2 regions of the Blastochloris tepida genome follow, and region 2 is predicted to be linked to the other one. Evidence: predicted binding sites of a transcription regulator. Region 2 holds the regulator's gene; the other holds the start of a gene.
The links. The regulator PhoB, encoded in region 2, activates phosphate uptake and scavenging genes when phosphate is short. The targets are predictions, from matches to a motif close to TGTCATNNANCTGTCAT.
Positions count from the first base shown of each region.

Region 1: a site for PhoB is predicted at 2,551-2,567, ahead of BLTE_RS09695 (RNA degradosome polyphosphate kinase). Genes of this name have one in related genera too.

Region 1 covers NZ_AP018907.1:2,107,929-2,114,804, forward strand. Annotated here, with positions in the region: gene ppx (exopolyphosphatase) at 1-109, opposite strand, end outside; gene BLTE_RS09695 (RNA degradosome polyphosphate kinase) at 111-2,324, opposite strand; gene BLTE_RS09700 (HdaA/DnaA family protein) at 2,606-3,349, opposite strand; gene BLTE_RS09705 (AI-2E family transporter) at 3,346-4,428, opposite strand; gene BLTE_RS09710 (CDP-alcohol phosphatidyltransferase family protein) at 4,457-4,987, opposite strand; gene purM (phosphoribosylformylglycinamidine cyclo-ligase) at 5,161-6,243, shown strand; gene purN (phosphoribosylglycinamide formyltransferase) at 6,257-6,876, shown strand, end outside.
Region 2 covers NZ_AP018907.1:3,226,629-3,236,049, reverse strand. Annotated here, with positions in the region: gene BLTE_RS14660 (ATP-binding protein) at 1-42, shown strand, start outside; gene BLTE_RS14655 (PstS family phosphate ABC transporter substrate-binding protein) at 182-1,234, shown strand; gene pstC (phosphate ABC transporter permease subunit PstC) at 1,361-2,728, shown strand; gene pstA (phosphate ABC transporter permease PstA) at 2,721-4,553, shown strand; gene pstB (phosphate ABC transporter ATP-binding protein PstB) at 4,609-5,400, shown strand; gene phoU (phosphate signaling complex protein PhoU) at 5,417-6,136, shown strand; gene phoB (phosphate regulon transcriptional regulator PhoB) at 6,169-6,870, shown strand; gene BLTE_RS14625 (GcrA family cell cycle regulator) at 7,134-7,652, opposite strand; gene BLTE_RS14620 (aspartate aminotransferase family protein) at 8,044-9,267, shown strand; gene argF (ornithine carbamoyltransferase) at 9,264-9,421, shown strand, end outside.

The DNA.
Region 1 (6,876 bases), 1.1 Mb from region 2:
AGACCGCCTCATAGACCACGAGGCGAACCGAGTTGGAGCCGATGTCGATGACCGCGACCGGCGGACCGAGCGACAGCCGGCCGCAGGCGACTTCCTGGATGGCACGCACGTCAGCTTCGGGCGATTCGCCGGGTGAGGGTTCGGGGAGCGGTTGCTTCGAGGGACTTTCCACGGCCGGACAGACTCGGGTTGGTCATGAAGTAGCGATGGGCATTGAACGGCTCCTCGTCCGCCGGGCGGATGATGCGTTCGGACCCGCCATCCGGCAAGACCCGCCAGCTCTGTTCGTTGTCCATAAGGTTGGCGACCATGATCTGATCGAGCACCTGCTCGTGCACGGTCGGGTTGAGAATCGGGCACAGCGCCTCGACGCGCCGGTCGAGATTGCGCGGCATCAGGTCGGCCGACGAGATGTAGACCGCCGCCTTGGGGTGCGGCAGGCCGTGGCCGTTGCCGAAGCAGTAGATGCGGCTGTGCTCCAGGAAGCGGCCAATGATCGACTTGACGCGGATGTTCTCCGACAGGCCCGGCACGCCGGGGCGCAGGCAGCAGATGCCGCGCACGCTCAGCTCCACCGGCACGCCGGCCGAGCTTGCGGCATAGAGCGCGTCGATCACCTCGGGATCGACCAGCGCGTTCATCTTGCCCCAGATCCCCGCCGGCCGCCCGGCCTTGGCGTGGGCCATTTCCTGAGCGATGTGGTCGAGGATCTTCTTCTTGAGCGTCACCGGCGACACCGACATGCGCTCCAATTCCTGCGGCTCGGCATAGCCGGTGACGAAATTGAAGATGCGCGCCACGTCGCGCGCGATCATCGGGTCGGCGGTGAAGAACGACAGGTCGGTGTAGATGCGCGCGGTGATCGGATGATAGTTGCCGGTGCCGACGTGGCAGTAGGACACCAGCGAACCGGACTCGCGGCGCACCACCATCGACAGCTTGGCGTGGGTCTTCAGCTCGATGAAGCCGAACACCACCTGTACGCCGGCGCGCTCGAGGTCGCGCGCCCAGCGGATGTTGGCCTCCTCGTCGAAGCGCGCCTTGAGCTCCACCAGCGCGGTGACCGACTTTCCGGCCTCCGCCGCCTCCGCCAGCGCCTTGACGATGGGGCTGTTGGCCGAGGTGCGGTAGAGCGTCTGCTTGATCGCCACCACATTGGGATCGGCCGCCGCCTGGTTGAGGAACTGCACCACGACGTCGAAGGATTCATACGGGTGGTGGACGATGAGATCCTTCTGGCGGATGGCGGCGAAGCAGTCGCCGCCATGGTCGCGGATCCGTTCGGGAAAGCGCGCGTTGAACGGCGGGAACTTCAGCGCCGGCTTGTCGAGCGCGACGATCTGCGACAGGTCGGTGAGCGCGAGGATGCCATCGACCAGGAACGTCTCATCGTCGGCGACGCCGAGCGCGCGCTGGATGAAGCTGCGCAACGGCCGCGGCGTCGAGGCCTCGATCTCCAGGCGGATCACCGAACCGCGGCGGCGCTGCTTAAGCGCGGTCTCGAACAGGCGGACGAGATCCTCGGCCTCTTCCTCGACTTCGAGATCGCTGTCGCGGATCACCCGGAAGGCGCCCTGCCCTTTCACCGTGTAGCCGGGGAACAGGCGGCCGATGAACAGGCCCATCACCTGCTCCAGCGAGATGAAGCGCACCACGCCGGCTTCGCCCTGGTCGGGAATGCGGATGAAGCGCTCGACCTTGACGGGGGCGCGGATCAGCGCGGTGAGCGCGCGCGCATCGGCGGCGACGAGCTGCAGCGCCAGCGAGAAGCCGAGATTGGGAATGAACGGGAACGGGTGCGCCGGATCGATGGCGAGCGGCGTCAAAATGGGGAAGATGTGGCGCAGGAAATACTCTTCGAGCCAGATGCGCTCGGCCCTGGTCATCGTCTCGCCGTCGACCAGGACGATGCCCACCTGCTCAAGCTCCCGGCGCAGCTCGCGCCAGCACCGCTGTTGCTCGGTGGACAGGCGCGCCACCTCGACGGCGATGCGGTCGAGCTGCTCGTGCGGCGTCAGGCCGTCCGGGCTGCGTGAGGTGATGCCGGCGCGTTCCTGGCCCTTGAGACCGGCGACGCGCACCATGAAGAACTCGTCGAGATTGTTGGCCGAGATCGACAGGAAGCGCAGCCGCTCCAGCAGCGGGTGGTGGGCGTTCTCGCTCTCGGCCAGAACGCGGCTGTTGAAATCGAGCCAGGACAGTTCGCGATTGATGAAACGCTCGGGCTGGTCGGCCAGAACCGGGCCAGCCTCCGGCTCTGCCTTGTCCAAAGTGACGCTGTCCGGCTCGGCCAGTTCCGTCTTGGCCAGTTCCGGCTTGGCCATTTCCGCCTTGGATCTGGCCGGCTTGGCGCCCCCGTCCGGCTTGCCCTTGTCAGGCTTGCCCGTGTCGGATTTGGCGGCCTCGGCCTTCACGGAGTCAGGCTTTGCGGATTCAGGCTTTAAGGATTCAGGCTTGGCCGGCGGTGGCGTGGCGACAGACTCGGCGGGGGCACGAGCGCGAACGTCTTTGGCCATGAGGGTCTCCGAAACGGGGTTCGGCAGCCTGACTATTACGAACGCATGACAAAATCGCGAAACTGCCGGGCACTTCTATAGCAGAGCGTTCAACGCCCGGCGCGCGCCCGCGGCGGCGCCTGCGCTGCGTCAACCTCGGGGGCCTGGGGCTCGGACGCCTGCGGCAGAAGCTGGGCGGCCAGCGCCCGCGTCACCGGCCGGCGCAAGGCGAGTGCGGCCTCGTCGAGCATCGCCACCGTGCGCGCCAGGGCCTGGGCCGAGCGCTCGATGCGGGCGAGCAGATAGCGCACGAGGCCGGGGTCGGCATCGATGCCGCGGTCGGCGAAAAGCTTGAAGGCCATGGCCTGCAGCAGCGTCTCGTCGGCCGGGGCCAGCGTCGCCACCGGCAGCGCCCGGAGGCGGGAGACGAGGTCCGGCAGGGTGAAGCCGGCCGCCGGTGCCGCGCGGGCGGTGAGCAGCAGCCACGCCCCCTGCTCGCGCACCAGATTGAGCAGATGGAACAGCACCGGCTGGTCGACGCCCACCGGGTCGAGATCCTCGACCACCAGCGCGCCGGTGGCGAGCAACGTGCCGAGGTCGGCCTCCTGCAGCGCTTCGGCCAGCACCCGCTTGGCGCCGGCCTGGGCGGCCCAGATGGCGGTAAGATGGCTCTTGCCCGTGCCCTCGGACCCGACCAGCGCCACAGCGCGGTCCGGCCAGTGCGGCCAGCGCTCGATCAGCGCCAGCGCATCGGCATTGCAGGGAGCCGACACGAAATCCTCGCGGACGAAGCTCGGCGGTTGTCCGAAATCGAGGACGAGCTGGTGGGGCGCGGCAAGCGGCATGACGGTCATTCGGCGTCCGGGCCGGGGCGCGGTACGCCGGTATAGAAGGGGCTGGCGAGATAGCGCCTGAGCGCGAAGCGCGTCAGCACGCCGGTGGCCGCCGCCAGCGGCACCGCCAGCAGAAGACCCACGAAACCGAACAGATAGCCGAAGGCGAACAGGGCGAACATCAGCCAGACCGGATGCAGGCCGACGCTGTGGCCGACCAGATTGGGCGCCAGGATGTAACCTTCCAGGATCTGGCCGATGGCGAATACCGCCATCACCGCCAGCACCCAGTGCCAGTCCGGCCAGAACTGCACGAACGCCACGCCGGTGGCGGTGAGGAAGCCGGCGAGCGAGCCGACATAGGGGATGAAGGAGAACAGCCCGGCCATCGAGCCGATCAGCAGGCCGAAATTCAGGCCGACCAGGATCAGGCCGAGGGCGTAATAGGAGGCCAGGATCAGGCACACGCCGGCCTGCCCGCGCACGAAGCCGGCGATCGCCATGTTCATCTCGCGGGCCAGTTCGCGGATGGTATCCCGATGCTTTAGCGGCAGCCAGCTGTCGATGGCGCTGATCATCCGCTCCCAGTCATAGAGCAGATAGAAGGCGACGATCGGCGTCACCACGATCAGCGAGACCACCGAGATCAGCGCAGTGCCGCCCGACCACAGGCCCTGAAGCGAGGCGAGCAGCCACCGCGCCCCCTGCGTCACCAGCTCGGACAGCGATTTCTGGACGTCCGGCAGCCAGTTGCCCAGCATCGGCGTCAGCCATTGCCGGTTTTCGCTGGTCAGGAGGTTCTGCAGCGACATCACATAGTCCGGCACGCCCTGGATGAAGGCGATGAGCTGGCTGGTCAGCAGCGGCGCCAGCAGGATGACGCTCAGCACGAAGCCCAGCAGGAACACGCCGACGATGAGCAGCGTCGCCGGCAGGCGGCCGAGCCCCAGCCGCTCCAGCCGGTCGGCGACCGGATCGAGGAAATAGGCCAGCGCCATGCCTGCCACGAACGGCAGCAGCATGCCGCGCAGCAGCCACAGAATGAGGATGAAGACGGCCAGCGTGACGAGCCAGAACGTCACCTGCTTCTGGAGGGTCATGGGTTCGTCCGCCATCGAACGCCGACCCTCAGCTCGCCATGTGGCGTGTCCATTCGGCGAGATAAGCGCCGGCCGAAACCGCCGTCAAGACGCCCGTGATGTACATCGCCACCGCCACCACCGGCTCCAGCGACAGGTTGAATCCCAGCGAGCCCAGCACCAGCGCTGCGAACACGATCTGGGCGGCGGTGTTGAGCTTCGACACAATCAGCGGGCGAATGGTCACCGGCTTCTCCAGCACGCCCGACAGCACGATGGCGCCGACGATCATGATGTCGCGGGAGACCACCAGGATGGTGATCCAAAGGGGGATGTTCCCGTGAATGGCCAGGGTGAGGTAGATGCTGACCAGCAGCGCCTTGTCGGCCAGTGGGTCGAGATAGGCGCCGAGCTCGGTGGCCATGCCGAAGCGCTTGGCCAGGAAGCCGTCCACCGCGTCGGACACGCCGGCGATGACGAACAGCACGAAGGCCAGATGCAGTTCCTGCGCGGATATGGCCCAGACGACCGCCGGAACCAGCAGAATCCGGCCGATGGTGATCAGATTGGGGATGCTCACGCCCGACCCCCGCAACGTCGGATGACCCATCCGGTTGATACAGGCCCCCGCCCCGCTTGGAAAGCCGGCTTGAGAAGCCAGCTTGGGACGGCGGCTCGGGAAGGCGGCGGCCGGCGCATCCCGCCATTGCACGCCGCCGCGTTTGGCCTTAACCCCCCTGCCGGGAGGGCGACATGAGCCTGAGACGCGATACCGGAAGCGGCCTGACCTATGCGGATGCGGGTGTCGACATCGACGCCGGCAACCGGCTCGTGCAACTGATCAAGCCGCAGGTGCGCGCCACCCGCCGCCGTGGCGCGGATGCCGAGATCGGCGGGTTCGGCGCGGCGTTCGACCTCAAGGCCGCCGGCTTCACCGATCCCATCCTGGTCTCGACCACCGACGGCGTCGGCACCAAGGTCAAGATCGCCGCCGAGACCGGCCGGCTTGCCACCATCGGCATCGACCTGGTCGCGATGTGCGTCAACGACCTCGTGGTCCAGGGCGCCGAGCCGCTGTTCTTCCTCGATTATTTCGCGACCGGACGGCTCGATCCGGTGCAGGGCGCCGAGATCGTCGGCGGCATCGCCCAGGGCTGCCGGATCGCCGGCTGCGCGCTGATCGGCGGCGAGACCGCCGAGATGCCGGGCGTCTATGCCGGCGGCGACTTCGACCTCGCCGGCTTCGCGGTCGGCGCCGCCGAGCGCGGCCACCTGCTGCCGCGCGGCGATGTCGCGGCCGGCGACGTGGTGCTGGGGCTCGCCGCCTCGGGCGTGCATTCCAACGGCTATTCGCTGGTGCGGCGGATCGTCCGCGACGCCGGGTTCGAGTGGGATCAGGCGGCGCCGTTCGCCCCCGACGTGCAGGTAGGGCAGGCCCTGCTCGAGCCCACCCGCATCTATGTGAAGAGCCTGCTCGCCGCCATCCGCGCCACCGGCGCCGTCAAGGCGCTGGCCCACATCACCGGCGGCGGCTTCACCGAGAATATTCCGCGCTCGCTGCCCGATGGCTTGGGCGTGCGCATCGACCTTGCCGCCGTGCCGCTGCTGCCGGTGTTCCGGTGGCTGGCCTCGGCCGGCGGTGTGGCGGAAGCGGAAATGCTGCGCACCTTCAACTGCGGCATCGGCATGGTGGCGATCGTCGCCGCGGCCGACGCCAAGCGGGTCACCGAGGTGCTGACCGCCGAGGGCGAGCGGGTGTCCGTTCTCGGCGAGGTGGTGGCGGTGCCGCCGGACGGCTGCCGCGTCGCCTATTCCGGCCGGCTGGACCTCGTCTGACATGGCGTCTGATATGGCGCGCGTCAAAACCGCGGTGCTGATCTCCGGCCGCGGCAGCAACATGGCGGCGCTGATCGCGGCGGCCGCCGCGCCCGGCTTTCCGGCCGAAATTGCGCTCGTCATCGCCAACAAGGCCGGGGCCGGCGGGCTCGCGCTGGCGGCCGAGGCCGGCATCCGGACGGCGGTGGTGGAAAGCCGTCCCTTCGGCAAGGACCGGGCGGCGTTCGAGGCCGTGCTGCAGGCCGAGCTTGAGGCCGCCGGCATCGAGTTGGTGTGCCTCGCCGGCTTCATGCGGGTGCTGACGCCGGCCTTCGTCGAGCGCTGGCAGGGCCGAATGCTGAACATCCACCCGGCGCTGCTGCCCGCCTTCCCCGGCCTCGACACCCACGAGCGGGCGCTCGATGCTGGGGTGAAGATCCACGGCTGCACCGTGCATCTGGTGGTGCCGGAGGTCGATTCGGGGCCGATCCTGGCCCAGGCGGCCGTGCCGGTGCTGCCAAACGACACGCCCGACACGCTGGCCGCGCGGGTGCTGGCGCAGGAGCACGTCATCTATCCGGCCGCCCTGGCCCGCCTCGCCCGCGACCTTGCGTCCGGCGGCGCCGATCCGGCGCCAAGCGACCCCGCCCGGCC
Region 2 (9,421 bases):
GTTCTGCCGGAGTCGGAAAAGATAGACCGATCAATGTCATGACACGTCATACAGCCTTCATGTAAGAGTCATACAAGCGTGCCGGCGGACCTGTAGCACTGTCCGCGCCCGATTGAGCTTGTGCCCGTTGTCGCTTTTGCAGACGTTCTCGGGGCTGGGCTCGCAACCAAGGAGATTTCTCGTGAAGCTCACGACTCTCGCCAGCGCGGTTGCGCTCGCGGCGGCCGGTGCGTTCGTGTCCGGCGCGGCCGAAGCGCGCGACCAGATCCGTATCGTTGGTTCGTCGACTGTCTATCCGTTCACGACAACCGTGGCGGAACAGTTCGGAAAGACTTCCGGCAACAAAACGCCGGTCGTCGAATCGACCGGTACCGGCGGTGGCATGAAGCTGTTCTGCGCCGGCGTTGGCGTCGAGCATCCCGACGCGACCAACGCCTCGCGCCGCATGAAGAAGTCCGAATTCGAGCAGTGCCAGAAGAACGGCGTCGAGGGCATCGTCGAGATCAATATCGGCTTCGATGGCCTCACGGTTGCTCAGTCGAAGCAGGGCACGCCGGTCAACCTCACCTTGCCGCAGCTTCTGCTCGCGGTCGCCAAAGAGGTGCCTGGCCCGGATGGCAAGCTCATCGCCAACCCGTACAAGAACTGGTCGGACATCGACAAGTCGCTGCCCAACACCAAGATCGAGATTCTCGGCCCGCCGCCGACCTCGGGCACCCGCGATTCGTTCCACGAGTTGCTGCTTGAAAAGGGCGCCGAGCAGATCCCGGAACTCGCGGCGCTCAAGAAGACCGACAGCAAGGCGTTCGACAAGGTCTGGAAGACGCTGCGTGAAGACGGCGCCTATGTCGAGGCGGGCGAAAACGACAACGTGATCGTTGCCAAGCTCGAGGCCAACAAGAACGCCTTCGGCGTGTTCGGCTTCTCCTTCCTCGAGGAAAACTCCGCGAAGCTGCGCGGCGTGCCGCTCAATGGCGTCGCTCCCGAGTTCGATGCCATCACGGCCGGCAAGTACGTCGGTGCTCGCCGCATGTACGTCTATGTCAAGAAGGCGCATGTCGGCGTGATCCCGGGACTTGATGCGTTCGTCGCCGAATACGTGTCGAACAAGGCGCTCGGCGAGGACGGCTATCTCGGCAAGAAGGGGCTGGTGACGCTGCCCAAGAGCGAGTTGGAGCAGGTCCGCAAGGGCGCTGCCGACATGACTCCGATGACAGCCGATCCGCTGCACTGATTAAGTCCGCGGCCGGCCCTGAGGGCCGGCCGCGGTTCCGTCCGCAAGTCTCGGCTTTGGGCCCGTCTCGGCTTTGGCTCGCGGTTGGGTGAAAAGTTCAATGTGTCGCAAGGGAGTGGTGCGGCCATGTACGGTATCTATTTCGCTGGCCTCATCCTTCTGATCGTGCTCGGCTACATTCGCGGCCGCAATCGCGCGATGAAATCTGCCGACACACGCGACAACCATTCCCGTCCGATTTATCACGGTGCGTTTGTTGCCATCGCAGCCCTTGTGCCGCTGATCGCGGTGTTCGTGATCGGCGTGCCGGTTTCCCGACACATTGTCGAAACGCAGGCGATCGAGACGCTCGATCCATCCATCGTGAACGACGATCTCAGGCGAGGTGCTGCTTTGCGGGACATTCGCGCTGTTGTCTCCGGAAATTACCGGGGTGTTGCATCTCCCGAACTCGTGCGTGCGGCCGATGCTTACCAAACGCTCGACAATCTCGCGAACAGTCTCATTCTGGGCTCCGGATTCGTTCTCGGTCTCTTGGGAATTTCAGTTGCCCTCCAAAAGATATCGGCGAGCTTCCGTGCCCGAAACATGGTGGAGCGTTTCGTCCAAATTATACTTTTTTTCTGTGCGGTGATCGCGATACTGACCACGATCGGTATCGTTTTTTCAGTCTTGTTTGAGACTTTCAGATTTTTCCAACGCGTGCCGGTGCTCGATTTTCTGTTCGGGCTGCAATGGAGCCCGCAAACGGCGATTCGTGCCGATCAGGTCGGCTCTTCGGGTGCCTTCGGCATCGTTCCTCTCGTCACCGGAACCTTTCTGATCACGTTCATCGCCATTCTCATTGCCGGTCCGATAGGTCTGTTTTCGGCGATATACCTCGCGGAGTACGCGACACCTCGCTTCCGGGCAGTCGCAAAGCCGATTCTGGAAATCCTTGCCGGCATTCCGACGGTGGTGCTCGGCTTCTTCGCGGCGCTATCGCTGGCGCCGCTGATCCGCGAACTCGGCGAGGGCGCGGGTCTCGACGTCGCTTCGGAGAGCGCGCTCGCCGCTGGTATGGTGATGGGAATGATGATCATTCCGTTCATCTCCTCGCTCTCGGACGACGTCATCAACGCCGTGCCGCAGTCGCTGCGCGACGGATCCTATGCACTCGGCGCAACGCGTTCCGAGACGGTCAAGAAGGTCGTGCTTCCGGCCGCGTTCGCCGGCATCGTGTCGGCCTTCATGCTCGCCATCAGCCGTGCGGTCGGCGAGACGATGATCGTGGTGATGGCCGCCGGGTTGGCCGGAAACCTCACCTTCAATCCGCTCGAAGCGGTGACCACCTTCACCGTCCAGATCAAGACGATCCTGGTCGGCGATCAGGAGTTCGACAGCGCCAAGACGCTGGCGGCCTTTGCCCTCGGCTTCGTGCTGTTTTTCTTCACGCTGGCCCTCAACGTCTTCGCCATGCAGTTGATCAAGAGATATCGAGAGCAGTATGACTGACCTCGCGTTACCCCGTTCCACCGGCCTTGATACCACCTCAGAGGCGGCGAAAGCGCGGACCCGTGCGCGCCATCGCAGGGAGTTCCGTTTTCGCCTCTACGGCATTGTGGCGATCGCGATGACCACGCTGTTTCTGGCCGTGGTGCTGGGAGACATTCTTGTAAAGGGTCTGCCGGCCTTCACCCAGCATGAATTGATGCTGGAGGTGAACGTGGCGCGGGAGGATGTCGATCCCCAAGCCACCGGTCGACCGGAGACGATCCGGGCGGGCGATTTCCATAAGCTCGTCCGTGATGCGTTGCGGCGCGAGTTTCCCGAGGTGACGGACCGGGCCGGTCGGCGTCTCCTTGATGGGCTGTTGTCCAATGGGGCGTCCGACGTTCTGCGCGATCGGGTCGTCGCAAACCCCGGATTGGTCGGCGAGACGGTGCGGGTGCCGGTCCGACTTTCCGCCAATGCCGATCTCTACTTCAAGGGCATCGGTACCGAAATCACCCGTCACATCGGCAACGGCGTGGCCACGCCGAGTGGGACGACGGGTGAGATAACGATTTCTGTCGGAGCCAATGCGTTCGCTGAAGACCTCGGTCTGATCAAGAAACACGTGCAGCGCCAAGCCCGTGCGCTGCGTCGCGAAGCGAACAGGCTGCGTCAGAGTGTCGAGGAAGTCGAGGTCCATAAGTCCGAGCGGAACCGTGCGCTCCTCGCGGCACCCGGCGACTCCAGCAAAAAGGCTCTCGAATCCGAGATCAAAGATCTCGAGTCCGAGATCCAAAGCTTGTCGCAGAAGGCGCAGGATCTGGAGACCGAAGCGGCGGAGCTTCAGCGACGGTTCGACGGCTTGGCGGTGAACGAGCAAATCGGCGCGTTGCTCCCGTCTTTGCTCGTGGCGATCAATGGCGGCCTTGTGAAGGTCAAGGAACTGGGCAGTTCCGACGTCAGGGGCGACGTGCTGAAGCCGCTGGACTCAGCCGATGCGGCTGAATCCGGAGCGTGGCAAATCATCATCTACGAGACACCGGAGTCCAATCGCCGCGTTTCCGACCGCGAGGTCGCGTGGATGGAGCGTTTGAAGGAACGGGGGCTGGTTATAAATGCCTTCAATTGGTCGTTCTTCACCTCTGGCGACAGCCGCGAACCCGAACTCGCGGGCATCCGAGGCGCCCTCACCGGAACGGCGCTGACACTTTTCGTGACGCTCATATTGTGCCTGCCGATCGGGGTCGCCGCCGCTGTCTATCTTGAAGAGTTCGCGCCGAAGAATACGTTGACGGAGATCATGGAAGTCAACATCAACAATCTCGCAGCCGTGCCTTCGATCGTCTTCGGCTTGCTGGGCCTTGCGATGTTCTTGAACTTCTTCGGCCTGCCGCGCTCGGCGCCTCTGGTCGGCGGCCTCGTCCTCGCACTGCTGGTGTTGCCGACGATCATCATCGCGGCGCGCGCCGCACTCAAGGCAGTGCCGCCCTCAATCAAGGAGGCGGCTCTTGGTGTCGGAGCCTCCCACCAGCAGGCGGTTTTTCACCACGTTCTTCCTCTGGCCATGCCGGGTATCATGACCGGCACGATTATTGGCATGGCCCACGCGCTCGGTGAGACAGCTCCGCTGCTGATGATCGGAATGGTCGCATTCATTGTGGAGGTTCCCGGCGGCATCACCGATGCGGCGACGGTGCTTCCCGTGCAGATCTATCTCTGGTCGGATCTTCCCGAGATCGGTTTTCAGGCGAAGACAGCGGCGGCCATCATCGTGCTTCTGGCTTTTCTGTTCGTCATGAACGGCGCTGCGATCGTCATGCGCAGACGTTTTGAGCGGCGCTGGTGAGCCGCAGCCATCCATTTGGAGTGTTATGATGACTACAATGCCGACTCTCGAAACAATGACCGCCGGTGCGGCCGAGCCTCAGTTGGAGCGCCCGGCCAAAGTCATTGCCCGGAACGTCAATGTCTATTACGGCGACAAGCAGGCGCTCAAGGACGTCTCGCTCGACATCGAGGCCCGCTCGGTGACCTCGTTCATCGGACCCTCGGGGTGTGGAAAGTCGACCTTTCTGCGCTGCATCAACCGGATGAATGACACGATCGCCGGCTGCCGCGTCACCGGCCGGATCGAGATCGATTCCCAAGACATCTACGATCCGGCGCTCGACGTCGTTCACCTGCGCGCCCGTGTCGGCATGGTGTTCCAGAAGCCCAATCCGTTCCCCAAGTCGATCTTCGAGAACGTCGCCTATGGTCCGCGCATCCACGGGCTCGCCCGCACCAAGGCCGAGCTGGAGGAGATCGTCATCGGCTCGCTGCAGAAGGCGGGGCTGTTCGAAGAGGTCAAGGACCGGCTCGACGACCCCGGCACCGGCCTGTCCGGCGGCCAGCAGCAGCGCCTGTGCATTGCCCGCGCCATTGCGGTGTCGCCCGAAGTGATCCTGATGGACGAGCCCTGCTCGGCGCTCGACCCGATCGCCACCGCCAAGGTCGAGGAACTGATCGACGAGCTGCGCGAGAACTACACCATCATCATCGTCACGCATTCGATGCAGCAGGCGGCGCGCGTGTCGCAGCGCACGGCCTTCTTCCATCTCGGCGTGGTGGTCGAGGACGGGCTCACGGACAGCATCTTCACCAATCCGAAGGACCGCCGCACCCTCGACTACATCACCGGCCGGTTCGGCTGAGGAACGAGCGAACATGATCACCGACCACACCGTGCGCGCCTACGACACCGAACTCATCGAGCTGCGCCAGCGCATCGCCGAAATGGGCGGCCTCGCCGAGAAGATGCTGTCGGACGCCATGCAGTCCCTGCTCAAGCGCGACACCACGCTGGCGCAGACCGCGATCATCGCCGACCGCCGGCTCGACCTGCTGCAGCGCGAGGTCGAGGACAAGGCGGTGCTGACCATCGCCAAGCGCCAGCCGATGGCCTCGGACCTGCGCGAGATCATCTCGGCGATGCGGCTCGCCAGCGACATCGAGCGCATCGGCGATCTCGCCAAGAACATCGCCAAGCGGGTGGTGGCGATGAATGGCGAATACCCGCCGCTCAAGGTGGTGTTCGGCGCCGTCAACCTGTCTACGCTGGTGCTGGCCCAGCTCAAGGACGTGCTCGACGCCTATTCGCGGCGCGACCTCGAACTGGCGACGCAGGTGTGGAAGCGCGACGACGAGGTCGACGCCCTCTACACCTCGCTGTTCCGGGAGCTCCTCACCTACATGATGGAGGATCCCCGCAACATCACCTTCTGCACCCACCTTCTGTTCTGCGCCAAGAACATCGAGCGGATCGGCGACCACGCGACCAACATCGCCGAGACCGCCCACTATCTGATCACCGGGGAGCTGCTGCCGGTCGAACGGCCCAAGGCCGACACGACCACGCTCAGTCCCAATCAAGTGGCGGTGGAGACGTGACCCTCGAACACACCCCGCATGGTCCCCGGACGATGGGTACCAAGATTCTCATCGTCGAGGACGAGGAGCCGCTGACGCTCCTCCTGCGCTACAATCTTGAAGTTGAAGGCTACGAGGTCGATGCCGTCGCCCGCGGCGACGAGGCCGAGACACTGCTGCGCGAGCGGCTGCCCGACCTCGTGCTGCTCGACTGGATGCTGCCGGGCCTGTCCGGCATCGAGCTGTGCCGGCGCCTCAGGGCACGGCCGGAGACGCAGCGCCTGCCGGTGATCATGCTCACCGCCCGCGGCGAGGAATCCGAGCGGGTGCGCGGCCTCGCCACCGGCGCCGACGACTACATCACCAAGCCGTTCTCGGTGCCGGAGCTGATCGCCCGCATCCGCGCATTGCTGCGCCGCGCCAAGCCGGAGCACATCGCCATGCTCCTGCGCTATGGCGATCTGGAGCTCGATCGCGAAACCCGCCGCGTCCATCGCGCCGGCCGCGAGATTCATCTCGGCCCCACCGAGTTCCGCCTGCTGGAATTCCTGATGCAGTCGCCCGGCCGCGTCTTCACCCGCGAGCAGCTGCTCGACGGCGTGTGGGGTCACGACGTCTATATCGACGAGCGCACGGTGGACGTTCATGTCGGCCGGCTGCGCAAGGCGATCAACCGCGGCCGCGAGCCGGACCCGATCCGCACGGTGCGCGGCGCCGGCTATTCCTTCAACGAGCTGTTCGCCCGCAATTCGTGAAGCGCGGTCCGGTTCGGGGCCGGCTTCATGCGGCTTCCGGCCGATCCGCCTTCATCCCATCCGCCTGCGATCCGAAGTCCGATCGCCGAAAATCCCGTTGTCGAACGAGGGGGGCGGCGATCCCGGACTTCGTCGGGTGTCATATGGTTTCCGGTTGATCCCTTCGGGATACCGGCAACGGTCTCGCCGAAAAATCCTTGAACCGATGAGGATTTTTCGGCGATCGGAATTCGGTTTTCCGGCTTGATCGGCCGGAAACCGTATCAGCCCACGCGCCGGTCGCGCCGGCGGTCGGCCACCGGCTGGTAGGCGATGCGCGCGTGGAAGGAACAATAGGGCAGGCCGGAGATCGCCCGTCCGCCGCAATAGGAGAAGTCGGGCCTTCCCGGCTCGCCGATCGGCCAGCGGCATGTGGCCTCGTTCAGTTCGAGGATCGAGCAGCGCTGGCCGATGGGCACGACGTTCTCGACCGGCTCGGTCGCCAGCTCCGTCTCGACCTCGGGAACCTCCTCGGGGGCGACCCGCGGCGCCAGCACCACATTGCCGCGGACGAAGCCGTTCTGCCGGGGCGCCGGCGCCGGGGTGCGCTGCTTGCGCGAGCGCGGCGCGGCCGCCGTAGCCGTCTTGGCGCGGCCCGACAGGCCGAGCCGGTGGACCTTTCCGATCACCGCGTTGCGGGTGATCCCGCCAAGTTCCGCCGCGATCTGGCTGGCCGAAAGGCCATCCGCCCACAGCTTCTTGAGTTGTTCGATCCGCTCGTCGTTCCACGACATGGTCGTCAGCCTCTCGTCCGGGGTCGCGTCACCTCGCCTGTGGCAGAATCCTTCCCCCTGCCGAGCCCATAGGGGTTCGGCCAAACGCGCCACATCACTCAGGGGAACAGCCGCCGCAGACGAGATGTCGTATCAGGCAAGGCAGAGGCTACATATGCGTTGACTCGCCGACAAGAGTCTGCCGGACTCGCGACTCATTTTCCCCAAAAAACGCCCCGCCGGACCGCAACAATCCCGATGAGTGTGGCGCGGTTGACACACGGCCCTTCGGGGGTACTATCTAGCGCGAATGTGCCGCCCCGCGGGGCGGCACGTTTCGTTTACTGCCCTCTTTCTGCCCGTTCCGCCTCGCGCTCCGGCATCAAGCCCCATCCGGCGCGAGCGTGTCGGAGAGGTGCCCGTGACTGCCGAGCCCGTGACGTCGAACGCCCCGTCCGCCCTGCTGCCGACCTATGCCCGCGCAGACCTCGCCTTCGCCCGCGGCGAGGGTGCGTGGCTGACCGCGCTCGACGGGCAGCGATATCTCGATTTCGGCAGCGGCGTCGCCGTCGTCTCGCTCGGGCACGCCCATCCGCATCTGGTGGCGGCGCTCACCGAGCAGGCGTCGCGGCTGTGGCACGTCTCCAATCTCTATCGCATTCCCGAAGGTGAGCGGCTGGCTGCGCGCCTCGTCGCGGCCACCTTCGCCGATCTGGTGTTCTTCACCAATTCCGGCGCCGAGGCGCTGGAGTGCGCCATCAAGACCGCCCGCAAGTATCACGCCAGCGGCGGCCAGCCGGAGCGCTACCGGCTGATCACCTTCGAGGGCGCGTTCCACGGCCGCACGCTGGCCACCATCGCCGCCGGCGGCCAGAAGAAATATCTCGATGGGTTCGGCCCGCCGGTCGACGGCTTCGATCAGGTGCCGTTCGGCGACCTCGACGCCGTGCGCGCGGCGATCGGCCCGGCCACCGCCGGAATCCTGGTCGAGCCGGTCCAGGGCGAGGGCGGCGTGCGGCCGCTGCCGCCGCAGACGCTCCGGGCGCTGCGCCAGATCTGCGACGAGACCGGCCTGCTCCTGGTGCTCGACGAGGTGCAGACCGGCGTCGGCCGCACCGGCAAGCTGTTCGCCCACGAATGGGCCGGCATCACCCCCGACATCATGGCGATCGCCAAGGGCATCGGCGGCGGCTTCCCGATGGGGGCGTGCCTCGCCACGTCCGAGGCCGCCCGCGGCATGACCGCCGGCACCCATGGCTCGACCTTCGGGGGCAATCCGCTGGCCATGGCGGTGGGCAATGCGGTGCTCGACATCGTGCTGGCCGACGGCTTCCTGGAGCAGGTGCGCGAGACCGCGCTGCGGCTCAAGCAGCGCCTCGCCGAGTTGAAGGACCGCCATCCCGCGATCATCGACGAGGTGCGCGGCGAAGGGCTGCTGCTCGGCCTGCGCCCGACCGTCCCCAACACCGAGATGCAGGCGGCATTGCGCGCCGAGAAGCTGTTGACGGTGGCGGCCGGCGACAATGTCGTGCGGCTCCTGCCGCCTTTGATCATCGGCGAGGCCGAGATTGCCGCCGCCATCGACGCGATCGACCGGGCGTGCGTGCGGCTTGCCGCCGCCCCGCAGGCGGGAGCCGCGGCATGAGCAGCAACGGCGCCCCCCGGCATTTTCTCGATCTCGACCAGCTTCCGGCCTCGGAGCTGCGCCGCATTCTCGACCACGGCGTCGAGATGAAGCGCGCCCGCGCCGCCGGTGCCCGCGCCAAGGGGCCGTTCGAGGGCCGCATCCTGGCGATGAT